2 regions of the Vibrio aquimaris genome follow, and region 2 is predicted to be linked to the other one. Evidence: riboswitches for the same ligand, from Rfam matches in the RefSeq annotation. Region 2 holds a riboswitch; the other holds the start of a gene.
The links. A riboswitch is a leader RNA that binds a small molecule or an ion and turns the genes downstream of it on or off. The one in region 2 is predicted to bind cyclic di-GMP.
Positions count from the first base shown of each region.

Region 1: it holds a riboswitch for cyclic di-GMP, as region 2 does, so the genes downstream of both, FIV01_RS05415 (TfoX/Sxy family DNA transformation protein) here and FIV01_RS16535 (hypothetical protein) in region 2, are expected to answer to the same signal.

Region 1 is NZ_CP045350.1:1,132,258-1,143,973, reverse strand. Features, by position in the region: gene torR (two-component system response regulator TorR) at 1-626, opposite strand, end outside; gene torD (molecular chaperone TorD) at 825-1,472, shown strand; gene purR (HTH-type transcriptional repressor PurR) at 1,689-2,696, shown strand; cyclic di-GMP riboswitch class I at 2,836-2,922, shown strand; gene FIV01_RS05415 (TfoX/Sxy family DNA transformation protein) at 3,113-3,706, shown strand; gene FIV01_RS05410 (TVP38/TMEM64 family protein) at 3,828-4,517, shown strand; gene FIV01_RS05405 (putative signal transducing protein) at 4,520-4,843, shown strand; gene FIV01_RS05400 (endonuclease/exonuclease/phosphatase family protein) at 4,890-5,975, opposite strand; gene FIV01_RS05395 (DUF1826 domain-containing protein) at 6,223-6,876, opposite strand; gene FIV01_RS05390 (LysR family transcriptional regulator) at 7,068-7,901, opposite strand; gene FIV01_RS05385 (alpha/beta fold hydrolase) at 8,393-9,193, opposite strand; gene glgA (glycogen synthase GlgA) at 9,290-10,777, opposite strand; gene glgC (glucose-1-phosphate adenylyltransferase) at 10,767-11,716, opposite strand, start outside.
Region 2 is NZ_CP045351.1:468,275-479,990, reverse strand. Features, by position in the region: gene FIV01_RS16550 (helix-turn-helix domain-containing protein) at 251-847, shown strand; gene FIV01_RS16545 (queuosine precursor transporter) at 840-1,703, shown strand; gene queF (NADPH-dependent 7-cyano-7-deazaguanine reductase QueF) at 1,707-2,525, shown strand; cyclic di-GMP riboswitch class I at 2,728-2,805, shown strand; gene FIV01_RS16535 (hypothetical protein) at 2,825-3,121, shown strand; gene FIV01_RS16530 (hypothetical protein) at 3,450-3,821, shown strand; gene trhO (oxygen-dependent tRNA uridine(34) hydroxylase TrhO) at 4,090-5,070, opposite strand; gene yghU (glutathione-dependent disulfide-bond oxidoreductase) at 5,239-6,096, opposite strand; gene FIV01_RS16515 (HAD family hydrolase) at 6,242-6,892, opposite strand; gene katG (catalase/peroxidase HPI) at 7,445-9,622, opposite strand; gene FIV01_RS16505 (substrate-binding periplasmic protein) at 10,029-10,811, shown strand; gene yqfB (N(4)-acetylcytidine aminohydrolase) at 10,846-11,151, opposite strand; gene FIV01_RS16495 (DEAD/DEAH box helicase) at 11,169-11,716, opposite strand, start outside.

The DNA of each region.
Region 1 (11,716 bases), on a different replicon from region 2:
TTGGCTCTCATCCGTCTAATGAGAACGTCTATCGTACGGTCATTAGGTGCTTCAACTCTGTGGCTGATCATATTAAGAATTCTCTCACGACTTAGTACCTGATTGGGATAAGAAGATAGCGCCACCAACAGCTCATACTCTGCCTTAGTCAGTTTCACAGGCTTACCTTCTTTTGTTAGAGAGCGCCTTGGTATATCGAATGTCCAGTGCGCAAAGCGAACTAACTTATGAGCGCTTGCAGCCGATTTTGCTTGGCGAACAGAGCCTATGCGCCAGAGTAAATTTTTGACTCGAACCACTAACTCTCTCAATTCAAAGGGTTTGGTCACATAGTCATCAGCTCCCATTTCCAGGCCAACGATCTTATCTATGTGACCAGTACGCCCAGTCACTAAAATGATCCCTATATCTGACTGGCTTCTAAGTTCACGAGTCAACAAAAGTCCATCTTCACCTGGCAGATTAATATCCAGTAGCACCAAGTCAATACTGCAACTTTTGATTAATTCGCGCATTTCTTCACCATTTTCAGCTTCAAATACTTGATAACCCTCATGCTGAAAATAGCCAACCAATTTACTTCGAGTCACTGCGTCATCTTCGACAATTAATACGTGATAACCCATCTCCACCACTACATACACCTAACCTATTGACTCGTATTCTATTCATAAGCTGTCATAATTCTAGTATTTGTGTCGGTTATAAGTGCATACGCACTCTTTTTTTGATTTGAAACAACCTAAACTACACCGAACTGATATTTTATGGATAACACAAGTTTTATCCCAGATAGCTTACATAAGTGTGGAGAATATTATCTAATGGACGACCTCAAATCCTTAAATGAGAAGCGCGCCGAAATCTATTGGTGGTTATCAAGTTTATTCGCCAAAGAACTTTCTGCTGAGATACTTGAAGAGTACCATTCGCCCCAAATTCGCTCCTTCCTAACAGCACTTGGGCAGAATGAGCAATTAAGGCCATGTACAGACAAACTAATAAATGCGCTTAATCGTATGCTCGACAGAAACAATGCCCAACTCGAACTAGCGGCTGACTTTTGTAATCTGTTTCTTAAATCCGATAAAGATTCTGCCCTACCCTACGCTTCTATCTATATTGGCGATTCAGGACTGCTCAATGACGTACCTGCCACAGAAATGGAAAACTTAATGTACCAATATCAAATAGAGGTGAATAAAAACCTTAATGAGCCGGCTGATCACATTGCTGTAGAATTAGACTTTCTCGGTCATCTAATCATTTGCTCCAACAAGCTAATGCAACCGGAGGCGATGGAAACTTCGATGCAGAAACAAGCACAATTTATTGAAACCCACCTTCTCTCTTGGATCCCCTCATTTGTAAATAAGTGTCTGAAACTGGATAACTTCGGCTTTTATGCATCAGTGACAGAAGTCACACTTGCGTTTATCAAACAGGATTACTCATATCTAAAAGGTGAGTAATTAGACACAAATATGTGATGGAAAGCCTACTAGGATTTAGGTTTTTGTTTGCCCTTACAGTGTTTGCGATATAAAATCGAGAACGAAAACGATAAAAACTGACAGAACTAGATATAAACCGCTAAATAGGGCGGTTTTTGTGTTTCTGATACTTACTGCCCACTTACACAAATTTTTGATGCAAGTTCACGGCAGTCATCGACAGGACAGAACCTTATGGCCACTATCAAAGACGTAGCACGCTTAGCCGGCGTGTCTACAACGACAGTTTCTCATGTAATAAATAAAACGCGCTTTGTTGCAGAAGCGACACAAGAAAAAGTGATGGAGGCAGTGACTGAATTAAACTACGCTCCAAGCGCTGTAGCGAGAAGCCTAAAGTGCAACAGTACCCGTACTATAGGTATGCTTGTCACTCAATCTACTAATCTTTTCTTTTCTGAAGTCATCGATGGTGTAGAGAGCTATTGTTACCGCCAAGGCTATACTCTCATACTGTGTAACACTGGTGGCATATATGAGAAACAACGCGATTATATACGTATGCTAGCCGAAAAACGTGTTGATGGCATTCTGGTAATGTGTTCCGACCTAACCGAAGAGCTTAGTGATATGCTTGACCGCCAGAAGGATATCCCTAAAGTCATCATGGACTGGGGCCCAGAAAGCTCTCAAGCCGATAAAATAATCGATAACTCCGAAGAAGGCGGCTATCTAGCAACAAAATTCCTGATCGATCACGGTCATAAAGATATCGCATGTCTTAGTGGACACTTTGAGAAAGCAGCGTGCCAAGAACGTATCCAAGGGTTTCGCAGAGCAATGAGTGAAGCTAACATAAAAATTAACGAAGACTGGATTCTCGAAGGCAACTTCGAATGCGACACTGCTGTGCTAGCCGCAGATCAAATTGTCGCAATGGATAACAAACCAACGGCTGTCTTTTGTTTCAATGATACTATGGCTCTTGGTCTAATGAGCAGGCTGCAGCAAAAAGGAATTCAAATACCTGAACAGATTTCAGTTATTGGCTATGACAATATAGAGCTCGCTGAATACTTCTCTCCACCACTTACTACTGTGCATCAACCTAAACGTCGCGTAGGTAAAAATGCGTTTGAAATCCTTTTGGAACGTATCAAAGATAAAGAGCATGAAAAGCGTGTTTTCGAAATGCACCCAGAGATTGTGGTTCGTGATACGGTTTACAATCTAAGTGAATGAATACAAATCGGCTGATAAGTTAAACTATTAGCCGAATCTATCATTTTGACACAAAATATCTGGATCGGCATCACACTTATACAATCATGATGTGATACTTACCTCAAATCTTATTTATTCTTAAATTGTTCGACTAATGCCACGAACAGGGCAAACCATCTCGAAAGAGTGGGACGCAAAGCTTCCGGCCTGACTCAGGGAACTGAAAGGTAGCGGAGTTGCCGATGGGCAATAATGCAAGCTATCATACCGTTTAAAACAATACATGGACTGGTGATTTGATGTTTCGGTAGCCATATGTGTTTGTTCTAAAAAATGTATGACTTCTTTATCAACATTTTACCTGCATTATTTTGCTAATCTCTCGGACCTGACTTTGGTGGCGTATAATAAAATATACACCGAGATAAAACAGCATGGATAAACCAATACTTAAAGAATCGATGCGACTTTTTGATCAGCTTGGTCAGATAAAATCGCGCTCAATGTTCGGCGGATTCGGCATCTTCGCAGACGACATAATGTTCGCATTAGTCGTTAACGATAAGCTGCACATCCGCGCCGATGACAAACTCGCCAATCAATTTAAAACTGAGGGTTTAACACCGTACGTATATAAAAAACGTGGGTTCCCCGTCGTTACAAAATACTTTGCGTTAACTGATAATATTGCATCTTGTGAAGAGCGAGCGCTTTCTTTAGCCTATCGCTCTCTGGAAGTAGCCAAGAAAGAAAAGACGACACAAGCTAAAGCTAGGCCGACTCGACTTAAAGATTTACCTAACCTTCGACTGGCAACAGAACGTATGTTAAAGAAAGCCGGAATCGATAGCGTCGAGAATTTAGAACAAATAGGGTCAGTAAAGGCGTTTAAGGCGATTCAAGCAACACACTCTGCGGAGGTGTCAATTGAGTTGCTCTGGGCTTTAGAAGGCGCTATAAAAGGTAAACATTGGTCAGTGATTCCTACTACTCGCAGAGCGGAGTTAGAAAGCCTTCTTAATAGCTAATCACAACATACTTTGAAACTAAGTCAGCCAGCTAGGTTGGCTTTTTTTTTCTGTTTGAAATTTTACTTCTCTTCAACTGTTCTTATTTTCATATCCCTTTACTCATATTTAGGAAGTCTCTATGAATAAAAAGCTCGTGTTAGGAATTCTGCTCGTCGGATTGATTGTGTTTCTTGGCATTAACTTTGGTCAATATCTCACTTTAGAAAATGCTAAAGCTCAACAAGCCTCGCTATCTGAGTTTATAAATAACAACTTTGCACTAGCCGCTATAAGTTATTTTCTAGCTTATGTCGCCATTACTGCTTTCTCCATTCCAGGCGCTGCCGTGGTGACGCTTCTAGGTGCGGCTTTATTCGGCTTTTGGGCCAGTCTTTTACTTGTCTCTTTTGCAAGCACCATAGGTGCGACTCTCGCCTTTCTCAGCAGTCGTTTTTTACTTCGAGATTGGGTGCAAACCAAGTTTGGCGACAAATTAAAAGCAATCAATGACGGAGTGGCCAGAGATGGGGCATTCTATTTATTTTCGCTTCGCCTAATACCTGTGTTTCCTTTCTTCCTAATAAACCTTTTAATGGGGCTAACACCAATATCTACTGCTCGTTTTTACCTAGTAAGCCAATTGGGAATGCTACCGGGTACAGCGGTTTATCTCAACGCAGGCACACAATTAGCACAAATAGAAAGCCTATCGGGTATCGTATCTGCTCCTGTATTACTATCATTTGCTTTACTTGGGCTATTCCCAGTAGTCACTAAATGGGTGATGGGAAAATTCAAAGGAGCCACACAAACTCAAAATGAGAGTTAATTTTGAAAATTTTCTCAACCGCTAATGTAATAGAAGTTCATATAGTCTGTGAACTTCTAAAATCACAGCGAATACATTGCCAAGTCAGAGGAGATGGAATCGTAGGGCTACAAGGAGAACTTCCTTTCGATGATAGTACCTCACCCTGTGTATGGCTTTTGGATATCAGTCAACATGAACAAGCGCTGTCAATAATAGAAGAGTATGAACAAAAAACACCACCAGATTTAAAATGGCAGTGCACCCAATGTGGAGAGCTCAATGAGCAGCAATTTGGGCTGTGTTGGAAATGTAGCGAGATCAATAGAGACGAATCTGATCTCTAAGAATAAAGCGCCCTCAAGGCGCTTTATACGTTTTCGCTTCAATCTATTAGGACGCACCTATCTTCTCTATTGCGAACTTCGCACTAACTGAGCGATGGTCACTGCCAAATGATGGCCCAACAATCGAGTTACCCTCAGGTACGATTATACTTCTCTTTAGTGTCTCATCTTTAATCTTGCCTTTTGGCGTAAGAATGACAACGCCATCAAGGTACCCGGTTTGCATTTCACCATTTTTCTGTCTTTTGGAACCTTGCTTGGCTTCAGCATTTAAGCCTGCTTCCCACTTATATGTATTCTCCTGTGGGGATATCATTGGCAAGGTGATTTCATATTGAAGGGGAACTCCCAGCTCAGATCTAAAGCTTTCTTTATCTTGTAATGCTCTAACTATTCGCCCATCAACTTTTCTATTTCGAGTATTAAAATCACCAGCGATAATAATATTATCTATATCAGCATGTTTGTTATTAATTTTGCATAACAAATCATTTATTTCTTTTTTTCTTTCATCTTGATCTCTTGAATCAAGGTGAATATTTACCATGGCAAATTTCATGCTGTCAATGCTTTGTATAGTGATAGTTCCACCTTTATTTGGATTATTAAGCACGTCTCTATAAGTGAACTTATCAATTATAATGGGTGCAGCTATCCCTTTTTTAACCAGTGTAATCTGAGCGGTTGACGCTGGATTGGTGAACAAGGAAAACAGTTCTTTAGGTTTGGTGACTGTCAGCATTTTTTGGGCGCTATTATAGACAATCACATACTTAGAGCCATTAATAGTCTCTCTCATTACTCCTGAGAGGTTCTTCATTTCTTCTGTAGATATAAAAACAATATCTGATGTACTAGTAAGAATCGATTCACACATTTCGCTACTCATTGTTTGGTTCGCATTATTATGAGTAAAAACTTGGATAGTATGAGCGGCCTTAGGCTTATCAAAAACACCATATTCTAAGTTGTTTAAGTGTTCTTCATTTGAATTTAATTCTTGCTCAGGCAAACAGCAGTTAAAAACTCTTTTGATATTAAAAGACGGCTGATACGAACTTTTTTCTGAGCGATTAACTCTGGCACTAGCAGAGGGTGAAAAACTTGAGTTGACTTCCATTATCATATCCATAGTTAAATCCTATCAGAGGATTATATAGACACAATAAAAATAAAACTGTGTTCATGAACCTTTATTAATTTAATTCAGGTTGAAAAAAAATAATTTTCAAACATGAAAGAATTTATTCATTGTATTTCTTTTTTGACATAAAACCTTTCCAGAGTTATCTAAGCTCACCTCAAAAAGTTGAAGTCTTTTGATAGTGTATAATGAAGGGCTTTATAAGATAATTTGCTAAAAGATAGTCACTATCTGATTAAACCATATCTAATGTCAGTAGGAGTCTAGGTTCTTGATTGAGGTTCTGAGGTGAACGATGTACCAACCCGCGACTTTCATTCCCCTCCCAGCCACTTCCCTTCAACAAAGCCACATCTCCAGTAGACAATCTGTTTATTGCCGACTGTTCACTATATAAACCAGACAAGTGATCGGGTTTCCCCAAGCTACCGGCACCCAATTTGCTGCGGTCCAAACCATCGTTTCCATGCCATTCTGTGGCAGTACCGGTATAAGTTGAAACTAAACGGCAAGGGATATGATCAACGTGAAATTTTGGACACATAGGTTCATTTATACTGGTGAGTCTTAGCCCTGCCGCACCCAAATCAAACAAACAACAGAACATATCAACGATTAACGCAATGTCTTTAGCAAGTGGCTCGGCACACTCATAGTTTGATAACTTATGCATTATCCAGTCGTCGACATTACTAGGCGTAACTGTTTGAACTAACGCCAAATTAGATTCATAAATCAACATATGCTTGATGCTATGAATCAGTTTATTAGGAAGGTCTCGTTCCCACACAGCAATGTTATGCTCATCTCGATATATTTCACTCAATACACTTGGCGATTCCGCTATAGGCATTGTTAATTCCGCTGATGTTTTCATAACCTGAAGCATGAGCTCTCCCCATTTATAAACGAACTTCCCAATTAGATGGGGTACCTAACATCAAAAAAGTTAAGTAATCACCATCAATACCGTCGCCGAATATGATATGTTATATCATAACAAAAAATCAACAACCACATTGAACAAAAGTAACTAATACTAAAAATCGACATTTTGACCTTCAGTGCCACTTACTCAGCTTATTTACATAGATGAAGTGCGCGTGTTGGAACATCAGATGAGGCAATTTTAGTTACTCCATTATCACTGCTCCATACGTACATATTGATTAGTTGAGATAGGGGTGTTTTTACATACCCTTCACTCGTTACAGACCAGTCAGGACATACGACCACAGTGCCGGGTAATTCAAGCTCGCTATTTATAAGGGTTGAAGAACTCGTAGCATGCCAATAAGTAATATTATCCAGTGGGATTTTATGATCCATGAGGACATTTCTGACATATGACTTAGTCAAAGTGCTTGAAAAAACTACCCTTGTTGGAGAACTAGAACAAGTTTTAGAACGCACAATACTATGACTAACCGTGTCCAAGTGATGCGATGTCCCTCGACCTTTAGGTAACCTTTCTGTCGTAAATATAAGGTCATATTCTTCCACTGGAGGACAGTGTTCAAGACTGAAGCTGGTAAAGGAAAGCTCTCGATAATCCAAGGCTTTAAACTCTTTCAAAATACATTCGATGACTCTAGGGCAAAATACATCTTCCACCGCAATATCAAGTCGGCGACCTAAGTTAACGCTCTTTAACTGCTCGAATAAGCTTTCATTCATGCTTAGCATCTTTTTGGCATGCTCTAAAAGAATTTTTCCGTGATGAGTCAGCTCAAAACCACCCCGTCTGTCAAAGACTTCAACACCTACTGTACTTTCAATTTTTTTTATTTGCTGAGATACCGCAGGCTGAGTCATAAATAGTGACTCAGCAGCAGCGGTTACACTACGGTATTTCGCCACTTTTATCAGTGTTAATAGGTACTTTGAATCAATAAAACACTTAGATTGATGCATAAGGTAAGTCCACCCAACTATAAATGAAGATTAAAAACACTCACTCAAAGCCAGAGCAAGTAGCAAGAAAAGCATGATGAATAAGTACAACCGCTACTTTAGTACATCAGGGTAACTAATAACCTCTAATAAACAATAAGTTAGAATTTATAGGTCATTCAGTAGAAATCATATACACATATGTTAATTTAATTACACTTCATATATAAATATCTGATATAAAAGGATTTAATTTTAGTTTTATAAAGCCAAACGAATAACATTCACACCTATTGATAAAACAAAAATTAGTATAAATGCAAGAAAATAAATATAAAAAGCTGATTATTAAGAAGAAATGGGTGGCATATCAAAGAAAATGAACTAGGTGATGAGCTTTACGAGGGCTGCGCTAGATATTAGCAGATTGATTACATCAGAAGGCAATTAGCAATCCTATAAAACGATGATCTTACTTTTAAATCATTCAATCACAGCAATGACTATACCTATCATTTATGTGAAAGTTTTTGAATAAACTCTATAGAATATTGGTTAAAAACTTCAGGCCGCTCAATATTGCATACATGGCCACAATTTGGGATCTCAAATAAAGTACTTCTGTCATGGACAGCAACCATCTCTTTGACAGGCGGCAGAAACATGTAATCCAATTCTCCCATCAAGTAGAGAGTCGGAATAGGTAACTCTTTATCTTTAAAGTAACGCATAAGAGGATTCACGTCCGTTGTTAAAATAAACCAACGTTTAAACTCCTTCTGGCAAAGCTTTTTTGCCTCTCGAATAAACAAATGACGAGATTCTTTCTGCGCTTTTTGAGGCATAACAATATAAGCGAACAGACTATACAACCATATGTATGGAACTATGTGTTTAAATAAGTTACCCAATTTAGCCAGTATCTGAGAACGAGTGTTCAGTCTGGTAACAGCACCACCTAAAACCATAGACTTAACTCTATCTGCTGACATTTCAGCTAAATTTCTTACTATGATGGTCCCGAGAGACATACCGACAAAATGTGCCGATCCTATTTTTAGATGATCTAAAACTTTTAGTATATCTGCAGTCACTGATTTAAACGTATAACGATTTGAGATCAGATCTTTGATAAGCGGACGAGACTGACCATGCCCACGGAGATCGACCAATAGCAAATTAAAGTGTTGTCGATAAGCCTTGATTTGCTTGAACCAAATAGAGGAGCTTCCTCCAGCTCCATGAACGAACACAACCCATTCATCACTTGTGGGGTGTTGGTAGGTCTTATGAAAAAGTAGCTCTTGAGTCATAGCTCAGATTAAATCCGATTATAAATTCAATTCCGTGCAATATATCACAAATGAAACCATCCATAACTCCTAAAAAATCAATTAATATGTCAGATATCAGGCTGTGCACATAGCTAAGCCATACGACTCATTCACTATACTTTTATATAAGCTCAAATAATGATCAGCGGCAATACTCCAGCTGAAATTTTGCTTCATTGCATTAAGCTGAACACGGTTAAATTCGTCACGCTGCTGCTCATAGAGCAATAAGGATTCTTGCAGTGTTAACAACAAGTCACGCGATGTAGGCTGATGAAAAATAAAACCAGTCGCAATCTTAGGATCTGACGCATAATCAAGAACTGTATCTTTAAGCCCACCTACTCCTCGAACAATAGGCAGAGTACCATACGACATGCTATAAATTTGATTTAATCCACAAGGCTCAAACTCTGATGGCATCACAAATATATCCGAGCCAGCTTCTATAAGGTGTGCAAGTTCCTCGCTATAAGCCTCGACAAACTTAAATCGATCACTATGCTTGATTTCAATCTCAATAAGCTTACGCGCTAATTCTGGATCACCTGTCCCAACCACAACAAACTGTACTTTATACTTTAGGAATCGCTCGAGTATGGGTAATAAATACTGAATACCCTTCTGGTTGGTTAAGCGGCAAACCATTCCGTACACTGCAATATCTGTACACTCTAACCCCAATTTGGCTTGTAAAGCACGTTTACATGCTTGTTTGCCTTTCGTCATACTCTCATGATTAGCTTGATAGCTGACTGGTAAGTAAGGATCCGTGACGGGGCTCCAAACAGAGTAATCACAACCATTTAAAATGCCGACTAAATCCTCCTCACGCGATTTAAATTCCTTCGACATTCCATGACTACCTAGTTCAGTCTTAAGCTCTTCTGCATAAGTTGGGCTCACTGCAGTGATTTTGTCAGCTGTCATGACCCCAGCTTTGAGCATTGTGACATGGGTCGAACTCACCGCCGCATCAGGGGCATACCTTGTCTGCATCTCCGGTAAGCAAAGAAGATCGTCATAACTAAAAACGCCCTTAAATACAGCGTTGTGTATCGTTATGACACTCTTCATCTCAGAGTAAAACCTAGTTTCCCTATAACGGTATTTTAGAAGGTAGGGTACAAAACCCGTGTGCCAGTCATTGGCATGAACGATATCTGGCCGAAAGCCCAGCTTAGGTAACATATCAAGGCAAGCTGCACTAAAAAATGAAAAACGCTCACCATTGTCACTGTAAGCTTGATTGCTTACCGCATACATGTCGGGGCGATTAAAATACTTCGGGCAATCAATAGCATAGATATCTATGTTAGATACATTTAATTTCAAAACCCTGTATTCAGTGCGTGGCCAATGCTCGAGTTGAGAGTCTAATATGACTTGTGCTTGGTCAAGCTGAGATATTTGCTGATAGGCTGGTAAAGTAATTCGAACGTCCAGATCTAGAGCGACTAGAGCCTCAGGTAAAGCCTTTGCCACATCCGCTAAACCACCACTTTTGATTAAACCTTCTACTTCTGATGCAACATACAGAATCGATAAATTCTTAGTACCCAACTCGCGCTCCTTTCGGGATAACAACAATACCATCATCGGAGACATGAAATCGTTTCTTGTCTTGTTCTAGGTCTACACCTATTCGGGTATCAGGAGCAATATCCACATTTTTATCTACAATGACACGGCGAAGCACACAGCCTTCACCGACCTTAACATCACCCATCAAGATACTTTCGCTAATATCACAAGCAGAAGCTATATTACTCCGAAACCCTAATACAGATTTCTCTATCCGTGAGCACCTTACATAGCTTCCGTTGCACACTAAACTATCGATGATTTGCACTCGCCTATTGTCAGAGTCACTGAAAGTAGCAGGTGGTAAAGCGGGATAAAAAGTATGCAGTGGCCAACTGCGGTTATAGAGAGAAAAAGGTGCATCTTTCTTCAGCAGATCCATATGAGCCTGCCAGTAGGAATCAATCGTCCCAACATCTCGCCAATAAACCGCTTCTTTCTCACCAGGAATTCGATTCTGGCTAAAGTCATAGACAAAAACATCTCCACGAGGGAACATTTTAGGAATAATATCCTTGCCAAAATCATGAGAAGAGTTTGGGTTATCAGCATCTTCTATCAACTCAGCGAACAGAGGCTGAGCTTCAAATATATAGTTACCCATTGAAACCAGCGCATGCTCTGGGTCGCCAGGTATAGACTTAGGATAAGTGGGCTTTTCTTCGAAACCAATCATCCGATTGTCTTCGTCTATTTCAATCACCCCGAAGCTTGAAGCCTCAGAGAGAGGGACACGAAGTGCGGAGACTGTCAGTGAAGCGTGTTTCTGTTTATGAAAATCGAGAACCTGTTTAATATCCATTTTATAGATGTGATCAGAACCAAAAATACACACTTGTTCAGGTTCTGCTAACTCCATAAAGCGTAAGTTTTGGTATATTGCATCCGCTGTGCCTTCATACCAACGTTTCCCTGTTC
Region 2 (11,716 bases):
TATTTTTCTACAGTCAGTGGGAAAAAAAAGATAACTTCATCATAATTTATGTTTTTTCTTGAAAATAAGTCGCTATTTTGAAACAAAGCTTATTTTCTGGTCATGATTTTTTGGGAGAAAGTTCCATAGTTTGATATGTGTAATGTATTTATGTGTGTATAGCAATACTACTTTCCATATGTTCCTGATATCATAAATGAAATGAAATGAAAGTGGGTTATGTTTTCCCAAGCTTTAATCAGGTTGTCATATGAAAAGCAATAGTGAGCAATTGGCTATATTAAGAGATAATATTCAGTTTGGATTACACCAAGGGAAAGAAACTAAAGCATCATTAAGTAGAAAAACGGGCATTACTCGCTCTACAATATATAAAATCTTGGATGGTAAAGTTGAACGTGTGCAAGCAGCTACAGTAGAAAAAATTGCAGATTTTTTTGGAACTACTTGCTACGTTATTCAGAATGAATCTCTTGAATCGCATTATATTGGCTCACCTCTAACGTCTATCGATGGAAATAAAAACCCTATCGCCGTTCCTATTTTGACAGAGCATGAGTTTGTACTGAAAGGAGATCACTATATTAGTGAAATGGTGACTGATTATCCATTGACTTACCATTTCTCTCAAAGCAAGAATGTTGTAGCTATACAAATCGGCACCTCATTGTCTCATTATTATACGAGAGGAAATTTACTTATTGTTGATCGCGCAAATCGTCATGTTGAACAGTCGAATAAGCTGATTGTTCGTAATGGCTATTTATGTGCATTAGCTTCTGATGAACCATTAGAGCACAATGATTACTTTTTTGGCAGTATTCTTGAGGAGCGCTACTGTGTATAACAATAAGTACAAGTTAATCGGTTTTAGTGAAACCCCTAGTATGACTGCAAGCATTATGATAAAAGGGACGGGTAAAGTTGTTGATATACCGCCCGCAGAACTATTAAAAAGCGATGTTGCAGATGATCTTAATCGTAATGAATTAGTAGAGGTGTGTAAGAAAGCGTACTCAAAATCGAGTTTTGAAGGTGCCTACGAATTAGAAGATCGCCATGAAAACTACTGGATGAGTTATTCATTTTTGGTCCTTTGTCTCTGTTCGCTTTTTACTCTATCAAACCTTACAGGTATTAAGCCGATAGAAATTTTCAACACGGGTTTAGTTGTACCGATAGCGATTTTTCTTTATCCGATATCATTCATTTTTGTTGATATTTTGAACGAGTTCTATGGCCTGAGATTAGCAAGAAGGGCGATTATTAAATCGACAACGGTCAATGCTGTCATACTAGCATTTATTTATTTATCGACGCTTGTTCCCAGCATTGAGCCGTGGAAAGTGATGGATGAACAATACTTAACATTGGTTGCTAGTATGATGTCCGTATTTGTTGCTTCACTTAGCTCATACTTTATTTCTGAAAATGTTAACGCTTACATTTTGAACAAAATTAAGCGGATAACAAATTCTCGTTGGTTAGCCATTCGAGTTATTACCAGTACGAGTATCGCTTCAGTAGTAGATAGTGCTTTGTTTATTGGTATTGCCTTTTATAATGTGATACCTAATGATGTGTTATTGGTTATGTTCTTTAGCCAAGTATCCATTAAGGTTCTTTATGCGTTAGTTAGTGTTGGGCCAATTTATTATGCCAGAAAGCTGTTTTCTCGGTTAATCAATGTCAAGGAGTCATAATCAATGGCAATCTATAATAAGAATCTAGGTAAAAAGACAGAGTATGTTTCTCAATATAAACCAGAACTGCTCGATCCAATTCCGAGAGTAAGAGGGCGGGCCGAGATCAAAGAGCGTATACAAGCAACTCATACTGGTTTCGATTTATGGACAGCTTTTGAGATTTCTTGGCTCAATAATAAAGGGAAACCAGTGGTTGCAATTGGAGAGTTCGTGATTCCCCACACCTCGGATAACTTGATTGAGTCTAAGTCTTTTAAATTGTACCTAAACAGCTATAACCAAACCCGATTCGATTCCCAAAATCTTGTTATTCAACAGATGAAACAAGACCTTAGTGAAGCGGCTGGAGCTGAAGTATTAGTATCATTTGTTGCTATTGATGAACCTCAACAAACGTCAGTCGATAAAAACGTACATTGTATTGATGGCTTGGATATTACAGTAGACTCATTTGATTATAATGAGGACTCTTTGATAGGGTGCACTGAAGATCAATATGTTACAGAATCTTTGTGCTCTCACCTTCTCAAGTCTAACTGCTTGGTCACCAACCAACCTGATTGGGGAAGTGTTTATATCCGTTATACAGGAGCCAAAATCGATCATGAGGCCTTATTGCGGTATTTAATATCATTCCGTGAACACAATGAATTTCATGAACAATGTGTAGAGCGCATCTACTCTGATATTAAACGCTGCTGCAAGCCGGAAAAACTGACCGTTTTCGCAAGGTATACAAGGCGGGGCGGTCTTGATATCAATCCTTACCGGAGTGATTTTGAAAGTGAGATCTGTTCAGCAAGAAACCCGAGACAATAAGCCGATTAATATAGTTTTATTGTCTTTACTTGGAAGTCAACCCTATTGACTTCCACGATACTTACAGAGTGAAGTATCGCTGTCACCGCATACGTTACTCTGTCTCAAGTAACTCAGAAATAAAAGCGAAGGCTCAGACTGGAGGACAGGCTTAAGCCAGCTCTTTTTCCGTTTATATCTGATGTTGCCTATACTTAACACAGGACAAACTGGGCAAACCTGTCGTGAGGCGGGGACGCAAAGTGACAGCACAGCTTAAGCTGTGGGCTGCATTGCATTAGCTTTAGGGGAACCTGACTATGCTTACACTACCCACTTCATTAACTAACCAATTCAAACAGTGCATCCTAACGACTCGTATCTTGAAGAAAGAGTCCGTGCCGTTTCATCAATTAATAAATGGTCTAAACGGTTATTCGGGCCTTCTAGCGATGACTAACGAACATCTTTTATGCTGCTGTGACAAAGCGACACTAAATGAGTTTCGTGAAACGGGTGTTCTATTTAGCGGACATTTGTTCAAACTCAATGAGCTTGACGCTCTTACTATTACTGAAGCTCCAGTGTTTGCTAATGCAACTAAAAGCATCAAATAGGGTATTTTATGAACTTCCTACCACTTTTAAACTTTTAGCTTCTTTGAGCTGAATTAGGGTGGTAGAGAAGGCGTAGCGAAATAGAGTATGTACTCTGAATATTTTGGGGTGAATTTTGAATTTATCACATAACAATCTGATTTATATGGATTAAAATATGAAAATTGATGAAATTATGTGATGCAATTAGGCATGATTTGGACTAGTCCAACAGAGTGACTGATACGTCAACACAGAAGCAATAAGAAAAACTTCACATGTATTCATGCCACAAGACTGCATCAAACGTTTATATTGGAGGAGTCTAATTCAGCTAGGAAAAATAAATATGATAACAATAGAGCGCAATGAGTCCCTGTTTCAGAACATGGTAAGCCACACTGATAAAGATGACTCGACAGTCGGTGTGACTATATTTATGGGCGAGAAAATTTTAACTGGAGAACTCATATCCGAACGCCGATACTTTGAGCTAGTTAATGAATACCTACATGATAGTACAGAAAATCTTGCTTTTGATTGCCAACTGGCTTTGAATTCAAGCAATTCCTGTGACAGCCAGTACTTCCATCTAAAGAATGCAATTTACATCGATTCAAATGGGCGTTCTATGCCTGCGGAGGGATGCCTTCTTCGAGGAAGAGTGTCAGGTGTTCAGGCTGTATCTATTGGTTCATGGTTATTGCCCAAGGGGCAATAGGAATATTGGAGTCATTGAGTCTCAGAGTTGTCTCATTACTAAATTCAAGCAGTCGTAATCTTTTTGGTGTTCAGTGCCATTAAAAACTATTATAAAAACCGACTATTGAATGTGATATTCTCAATCCCAAGAAACTACCTTAATTTAGGGCTTAAACCTGTGTGACTAATGGAAGTTCGATGGTTTGAGTAATAAATTGAAATAGGCAAGTAGCCTTCAAAAAGAAGGCTACTTTCGTGTATAAAAGCTGTCTGCAGTAGATCAGGAATCACTTAGTTTTTCTTTGTTGTTCCTTGCGTGCAATCTTCTCTTGTCTGCGCTTCATTATGATTTGATCGGCATCCCCACCAACGTGCGATTCACCACGCGTATTGGCTAACTGAACTTGTTTTTCACGCTCACGGAATCGTGCTTTTTGTTCGTCTGTATGTATATCCACACATTTAGGGCAGCTTACCCCTTTTTCATACGATGGTGACGCCATATCATGTTGAGTTATGGGTAGACGACAAGCATTACACATTTCGTAACCGCTTTTTTCTAACTCATGATTGACAGCAACACGGCCATCAAAAACGTAGCAATCACCTTGCCACATACTTTCCTCAACTGGGACCTCTTCTAAGTACTTTAGAATGCCCCCTTCGAGATGATAAACCTCTTCAAATCCTTGCTCTTTCATATAGGCCGTCGATTTCTCACAGCGAATGCCTCCTGTACAGAACATGGCGACTTTTTTGTGTTTTGATGGATCCATATTGGCCGCAACATAATCGGGGAATTCACGGAACGTGTCGGTGTTAGGATTAACCGCATTTTCAAACGTACCAATTTCTATTTCGTAGTTATTACGAGTGTCGACAACAAAGACTTCTGGATCTGATATTAACTTATTCCATTCAGTGGGTTTGACATAAGTTCCGACTACATGGCGAGGATCTATACCTTCAACACCAAGGGTGACAATTTCTTTCTTCAACTTGACTTTGGTACGATGAAAAGGCTGATGCTGGTCGTAAGATTCTTTGTAGACGATATCAGCCAGACGTGAGTCTCGCTTAAACCAAGCCAAAAGCGCATCAATACCGTCTCGATCTGAAGCGACTGTGCCATTAATCCCCTCGTTGGCAAGTAATAAGGTACCTCTGACGTTATGCTTTTCCATCAGCAGCTTTAGCGGTTCTTGGAGGTCTTTAAAATCTTCCAAGCGCACAAACTTATACAGTGCGCATACTACGTAGTTAGTCATGGTTTTCCCCATTTAGCGAGCTGGATCGTAAGTCCAGAGCCGTTGTTTAAATCTAATGAAGTATATCGAAGTGTTTGCTAAATAAATACGTATATTTATTAAGGGAAAAGAGGATTTGGGGATATAAAGGCAACCTGCCATACATTCCATATGACAGGTTTACAAAAACTATGGTCTCAGATTCAATACCTTATCAATGTCTTTAGCAGAGTGCCGCTCTGGAATCTGTTCCCAGTTTTCCCCCCAAGTACGGTTCACAATACGTCCTCGTTGAACTGCAGGACGACTCTCAATCTTTTCAGCCCAGCCCTTAAGGTGTTTGTAGCTACTTACATCCAAGAATTCAGCAGCGTCGTATAGTTTGCCTAGTACAAGGTTCCCGTACCAAGGCCAAATTGCTATGTCGGCTATGCTGTAGCTATCGCCAGCAATAAAATCATGCTTTGCAAGCTGTTTATCCAATACGTCGAGTTGGCGTTTTGCTTCCATAGAAAAGCGATTGATGGGATATTCGAATTTTTCTGGTGCATAGGAGTAGAAGTGTCCAAAGCCACCCCCAAGATAAGGCGCAGAGCCTTGAAGCCAAAACAGCCAGTTCATTACTTGAGTTTTTGCTTCGATTTGTTTAGGCAGAAAATGGTCAAACTTCTCCGCGAGATAGAGAAGAATATTTCCAGATTCGAAAACATTGATTTGGTTTTCATTTGAGTAATCAATTAGTGCAGGGATTTTTGAGTTAGGGTTAATGTCAACGAAGCCTGAGCCAAACTGGTCTCCCTCAGCAATTCTTATTAAATGAGCATCATATTCAGCGTCTTTTATGCCAATTGCGAGCAATTCTTCTAGCATAATCGTTACTTTTTGACCGTTTGGTGTTCCCATCGAATACAACTGCAGTGGGTGCTTGCCTTTAGGTAAGGTTTGTTGATGGCGGGAACCAGAATCAGGACGGTTTATACTTGACCATTGGCCGCCATCGCTATTTTCCATCTTCCATACGGCAGGTGGTACATATTTATCAGTCATTGTCATTCCTTGTGTAATATGATTATGCCAGTAATAGAAGAAGTTGGGGCTAATGGTCTGAATCCAAGTCCTCAGTGGAAATTTGTTATATCTATGAGTTATTGGTCTAAATATTTTAGGTATAAAGAACCCTATCTTCGTCCGCTTATCTATTTGACTCTAGATAATCCATGACATCTAGTAGTGATGGAAAAATACTATGTCCGAATGACCTAACTTCATCACAAGGCTTTACTAGGTCAGGGATCTGAAATGTGATCATTTGGGCTGTGACAGCACTGCGGACACCATTATTGGAGTCTTCAAATGCTAGACAATGTTGACTTTTAACCCCTAATCTTTCAGCGGCTAGCAGGTATATTTCTGGATCTGGTTTCCCTTTCGAGACCTCACAGCCACAAGTCAAACAATTGAAGAACTTGTCTAAGCCCGACAATTTAAGCTTGATTTCAGCTACATCCCGCTGTGTGGAGGTTGCGACAGAAGTTGGGATACCATTTTCTGTTAGCCATGCCAATAGCTCCACAACCCCTTTTTTAATCGGTATGGGTTGATGTTTGACAATCGCATCATAGTTGCGTCGCCATTCGTTATGGAGCCTATCTAGATCATCTCCGTAAGCTTGGCGAAGAATTTTTTCTATACCTACTGAATTTCTTCCGATAATAGATAGATAAATATCTTCATAAAAAGGTAGGTTGACCGTCGAGCATGCCTGTTTAAAAACGTGCATACTTACTTTTTCGGTGTCGAGTAGTAGTCCATCCATATCAAAGATGGCCGCTTGGAATTTCATTGATAAATCTTAATCAATTCGTTTGGTGGTTGATATTTTTACATACTACACAATATGAGTAGATTCATCGTCGATAATATGCATTATTTGAAACATCGAACTTTAGTGAACTCCTTTTTTGCAAGAGCAGAATCGATGGTGTTTACGTCATGTAGGTCTGATTAGAATGGGGCGTGTTGTTAGGCCGTACTTTTCACCTTAACATGGTGTATGGCTTAATGTTGGGTCTGTAGATGTAAAGGTGGGTAGTGTTGATTTTTGATTGGTTTGGGTATGCGTTGAATAATGTTGCTACTCAACGCCCCCTTTGTATGCTCGGTTAGTAAAATATAAACAACTCTTGTGTGTCAAACAGCCTAAAAAACTCGAATCCTTTCATCTTCAACTCTCCTTAATTAGCCAACTATGATGGACAGATTACTTGTATGAATTAAGTTTCTTAATGAGTACTACTTAACTAAACCTAGCCTATATTTGTGAAGCTGCCATAAAGTCAGGCCATTTAATCAAAGATACCCATGATCCTAGAGATGACCATGGGTAGTATTTTTTTTACTGAATAAGATCGAAACGGTCTGCATTCATGACTTTTGTCCAAGCTTTAACAAAGTCGTGAACAAACTTTTCTTTGTTATCATCTTGTGCGTACACCTCAGCATAGGCTCTTAATATTGAATTGGAGCCAAATACTAGATCGACTCTGGTTGCTGGCCATTTCTCATTACCACTGTTGCGGTCGACAATTGAATATGAATTGCGCCCAGTTGGCACCCATGAGTAGCGCATATCAGTTAAGTTAATGAAAAAGTCATTACTCAACACGCCAACCTTATCAGTAAACACGCCATATTGTGTGTTTGAATGGTTTGTTCCTAGTACGCGCATCCCTCCGATTAGCACCGTCATTTCAGGAGCCGTTAATCCCAATAATTGAGCGTGATTTAACATTAGCTCTTCAGGTCCCACAGCGTAGTGCTGTTTTTGCCAGTTACGAAATCCGTCTGCAATAGGTTCTAAAACACTAAAGGACTCAACATCAGTCTGTGCTAGCGTTGCATCGCCGCGACCAGGGGAAAAGGGTACAGTGATGTTTACACCGGCAGCTTTGGCCGCCTGCTCAATACCCACATTTCCGGCTAATACAATCGCATCGGCAACACTCATTTTGAATTCACTTGCGATAGTTTCTAGTACGCTCAGTACGTTAGATAACCTTTCTGGCTCGTTGCCTTGCCATTGATTTAGTGGAGCTAAGCGTATGCGAGCGCCATTTGCTCCACCGCGCTTATCGGAATTGCGGAAAGTACGCGCACTATCCCAAGCAGTAGCCACCATATCGCCGATGCTTAGGCCGCTATTGGCTATCTTGACTTTTACTGCAGCTACATCATAGTTTGTACTGCCTTTCGGTATCGGGTCTTGCCAGAGCAAATCTTCACTGGGGACATCTGGGCCAAAATAACGCGACTTGGGCCCCATATCACGGTGAGTAAGCTTAAACCAGGCCCTTGCAAAGGTCTCTGAGAAGTAGGCTTGATCCTTGTGGAAACGTTCTGAGATCTTGTGATACTCAGGGTCAATTCTCAGAGCCATATCTGCATCGGTCATGATTGGATTGACACGCATATTCGGGTCTTCCACATCGACAGGCTTATCTTCGTCGTCCATATCAGAAGGTTCCCACTGCCATGCGCCTGCTGGGCTCTTTTTTAAATCCCAGTCATATTCAAGCAGAAGACGGAAATAGCCGTTGTCCCACTGAGTCGGGTGTGTTGTCCATGCACCTTCAAGGCCACTTGTCATGGTATCTCGACCTATACCTCTAGAATTATGATTATTCCAGCCCAAGCCTTGCTCTTCTATATCTGCTCTTTCCGGCTCTGGTCCGATATTGGATTCACTACCATTACCATGAGCTTTACCCACGGTATGGCCCCCAGCTGTAAGCGCTACAGTTTCTTCATCATTCATACCCATACGTTCGAATGTCGTTCGCATGTCTTGCGCTGTTTTAAGTGGGTCGGGCTTTCCATCAACACCTTCAGGATTGACATAGATAAGTCCCATCATCACAGCGGCGAGTGGATTTTCCAAATCTCGCTTACCTGAGTAGCGACTGTTTTCTGAACCGCTGGGCGCAAGCCATTCTTGCTCTGCACCCCAATATATGTCCTTTTCAGGGTGCCAGATATCTTCACGACCAAAAGCAAAGCCGAAGGTCTTGAGCCCCATCGATTCATAAGCCATGTTACCCGCCAAGATCATAAGATCTGCCCAACTTATTTTGTTACCGTATTTTTGTTTGATTGGCCAGAGCAGGCGACGAGCCTTGTCTAAGTTTGCATTATCTGGCCAAGAATTAAGAGGAGCAAAACGCTGATTGCCAGTATCAGCACCGCCTCTACCATCACCTATCCGGTATGTCCCTGCGGAGTGCCATGCCATTCGAATCATCAGGCCACCATAGTGTCCCCAATCGGCTGGCCACCAATCTTGGCTGTCTGTCATGAGCGCTTTTAAATCATTTTTGAGGGATTGAACATCGAGTGTTTTGAGCTGCTCCCGATAATTAAAACCCTTTCCTAACGGATTCGATTTTTGATCGTGTTGGTGGAGAATATCCAGATTTAGGGCTTTTGGCCACCAAGCTATGTTCGATGCGTCGGAGGAGGTTGCACCGCCATGCATAACAGGGCATTGACCGCCGGATTTCGAGTGTTTATGTTCCATGACTTACTCCTTTGTGTCATGTCTTCTACTAGGCCATTTGGTATGGCTCAGACATTCAAAAAAATTAACGTTTATTAAGTCGTGCGATAATTTCGTACCTAGCATTGAGCATAGTTGGCATGTCGGTGTATAGAAAACAGTTTATGACTATATTATCGATAGATGGCGTCTATCTTTTGTACATTGGGTTTGGTATGACGATTTTTCTTAAGTGAGACCCGTTAGAGTTGGCGTTGTTTGTGCTCTCTTAATCACATCCGTAAATATACTTAAAAAAATCGGGCGATATTCTCTGAAAATATTACTATTAACATTAGGGGAAACATAAAATACCGTCCGTTGATGGGCAGTGACCCTTGTTAGCTCGCTCAATGTTCTAAGACGTTGGGCTTCAGGAGGAGTCTGAATGACGACGCTAAGAGTTTTTATACTCATCTGTGCACTGATTACGGTTAAACCTTTGGCTGCAGAGCCACTTGAATTGGTGACTTTGGAATATCCTCCCTACATTGAAACGCGAAACGGCCAAGTATCTGGTGTTGCAGTGTTGCTTGTCAGTTATATCTTTCATCAACTTGAAACACCGGTCAACATTACCGTATTACCGTGGGCGAGAGCATTAGCCCTAGTACAAAGAGGCAAAGCTGACGGTATTTTTACGGCCTTCAAGAATGCCGAGAGGGAAAAGTTTGCTGACTATAGTAGAAATGTTCTATTTGTGCAGAACATAAGCTTAATGGCACTACGAGGTAGCGGCTATCGCCCAGAAGAGATTTTGGTTGGTGATGTTTCGGACATAGCTCTATGCGTGGTAAATGGTGTTAGCTACGGTAAGAGAATGGATACAAAAATTGCTCAGGGTGGTTTTAGGGCGGTTTTCCAAAGAAATAGTGCTAAAGAGTGTGCTCACCTAATTCGCACCAAACGAGCCGATATTTGGGTTAACAATGAGTTTGGAGCGCGCAGTATACTCGTTCAAGAAAGTTTAGATAAAGCCATAGAAATATTATCACCTGCCATTGAAGCCACTCCAAGTTATATCGCATTCTCTAAAAAGCGTGATCGTAAAGCGCTTTTGAATCGTTTTGATGAGGTATTAGCTGAAATGAGACAAGACGGTCGGTATGAGACCATCATATACGGCTACTTTGAAAGTATGAGAATCAAGTGTGAATCTACTTTCGAGTAAGGGTAAAAACCGCTATTCGAATAGCGGTTTTCAATCAAGCTGAATGGATTAACTCGAAGGTTATGACATACAAGTTATCATCGTCAGGGTAAATGTCACGTATTAGCTGCTTTAGCTTTGGTAATGGAAGGTACTCCTGCTGCGCATGTTCTTGATTGATGTCGTCAAATTGAAGGGCTTCTACTGAGACAATCTTGATGTCGCACACTTTCTTGCCAGTTTCTAAGGTAAACACTTCAACTTGACTATTAGGTTCATAGTCGGATTCAGACTTATCACGAATTGTAATGGTCTTTTTGCCTGCGGCAATGAGTGGAGTTAACGACTCGAAAAAGGTCATCTTGGTTGGTGCTTTCACTACTTGTCCTTACCTTGGCGTTTCTTTTTTGGGACATAGTTAAGAATAGATATTGGGACGGGTTTGCGTGGTTCAAACCCTTCAATATCGCGACGTTCGAGCAGATGCCCGAGACGAGACTCAATCATGCACAAGTTCTTGAAATTATCTTTGGAGACAAACGAAATGGCTTCTCCTTGAGCATCTGCACGCCCAGTTCTGCCTATGCGGTGGATATATTCATCGGCAGGAAAAGGCAGATCATAATTGACAACGCGAGTCAGACCCTCAATGTCAATTCCTCTCGCTCCAACGCCTGTTGCAATCATGTATTTAACTTTTCCTGCCTTGAAATCTGCCAAGAGCTGAGTTCGAACCGCCTGACTTCGACCGCTATGGAAAGCTTCTGCTTCTATCCCTCGTTTCTCGAGCTGTTGGACCAGTTTAGCAGCGCCGTGTTTCGTCTCGATGAAGATCAACGCTTGTTCCCAATCATTGGTCTTAATTAAGTGGCTAAGAAGCGCCGACTTTTTATCTTTATCGACGGTAATTATCCATTGTTCTATGT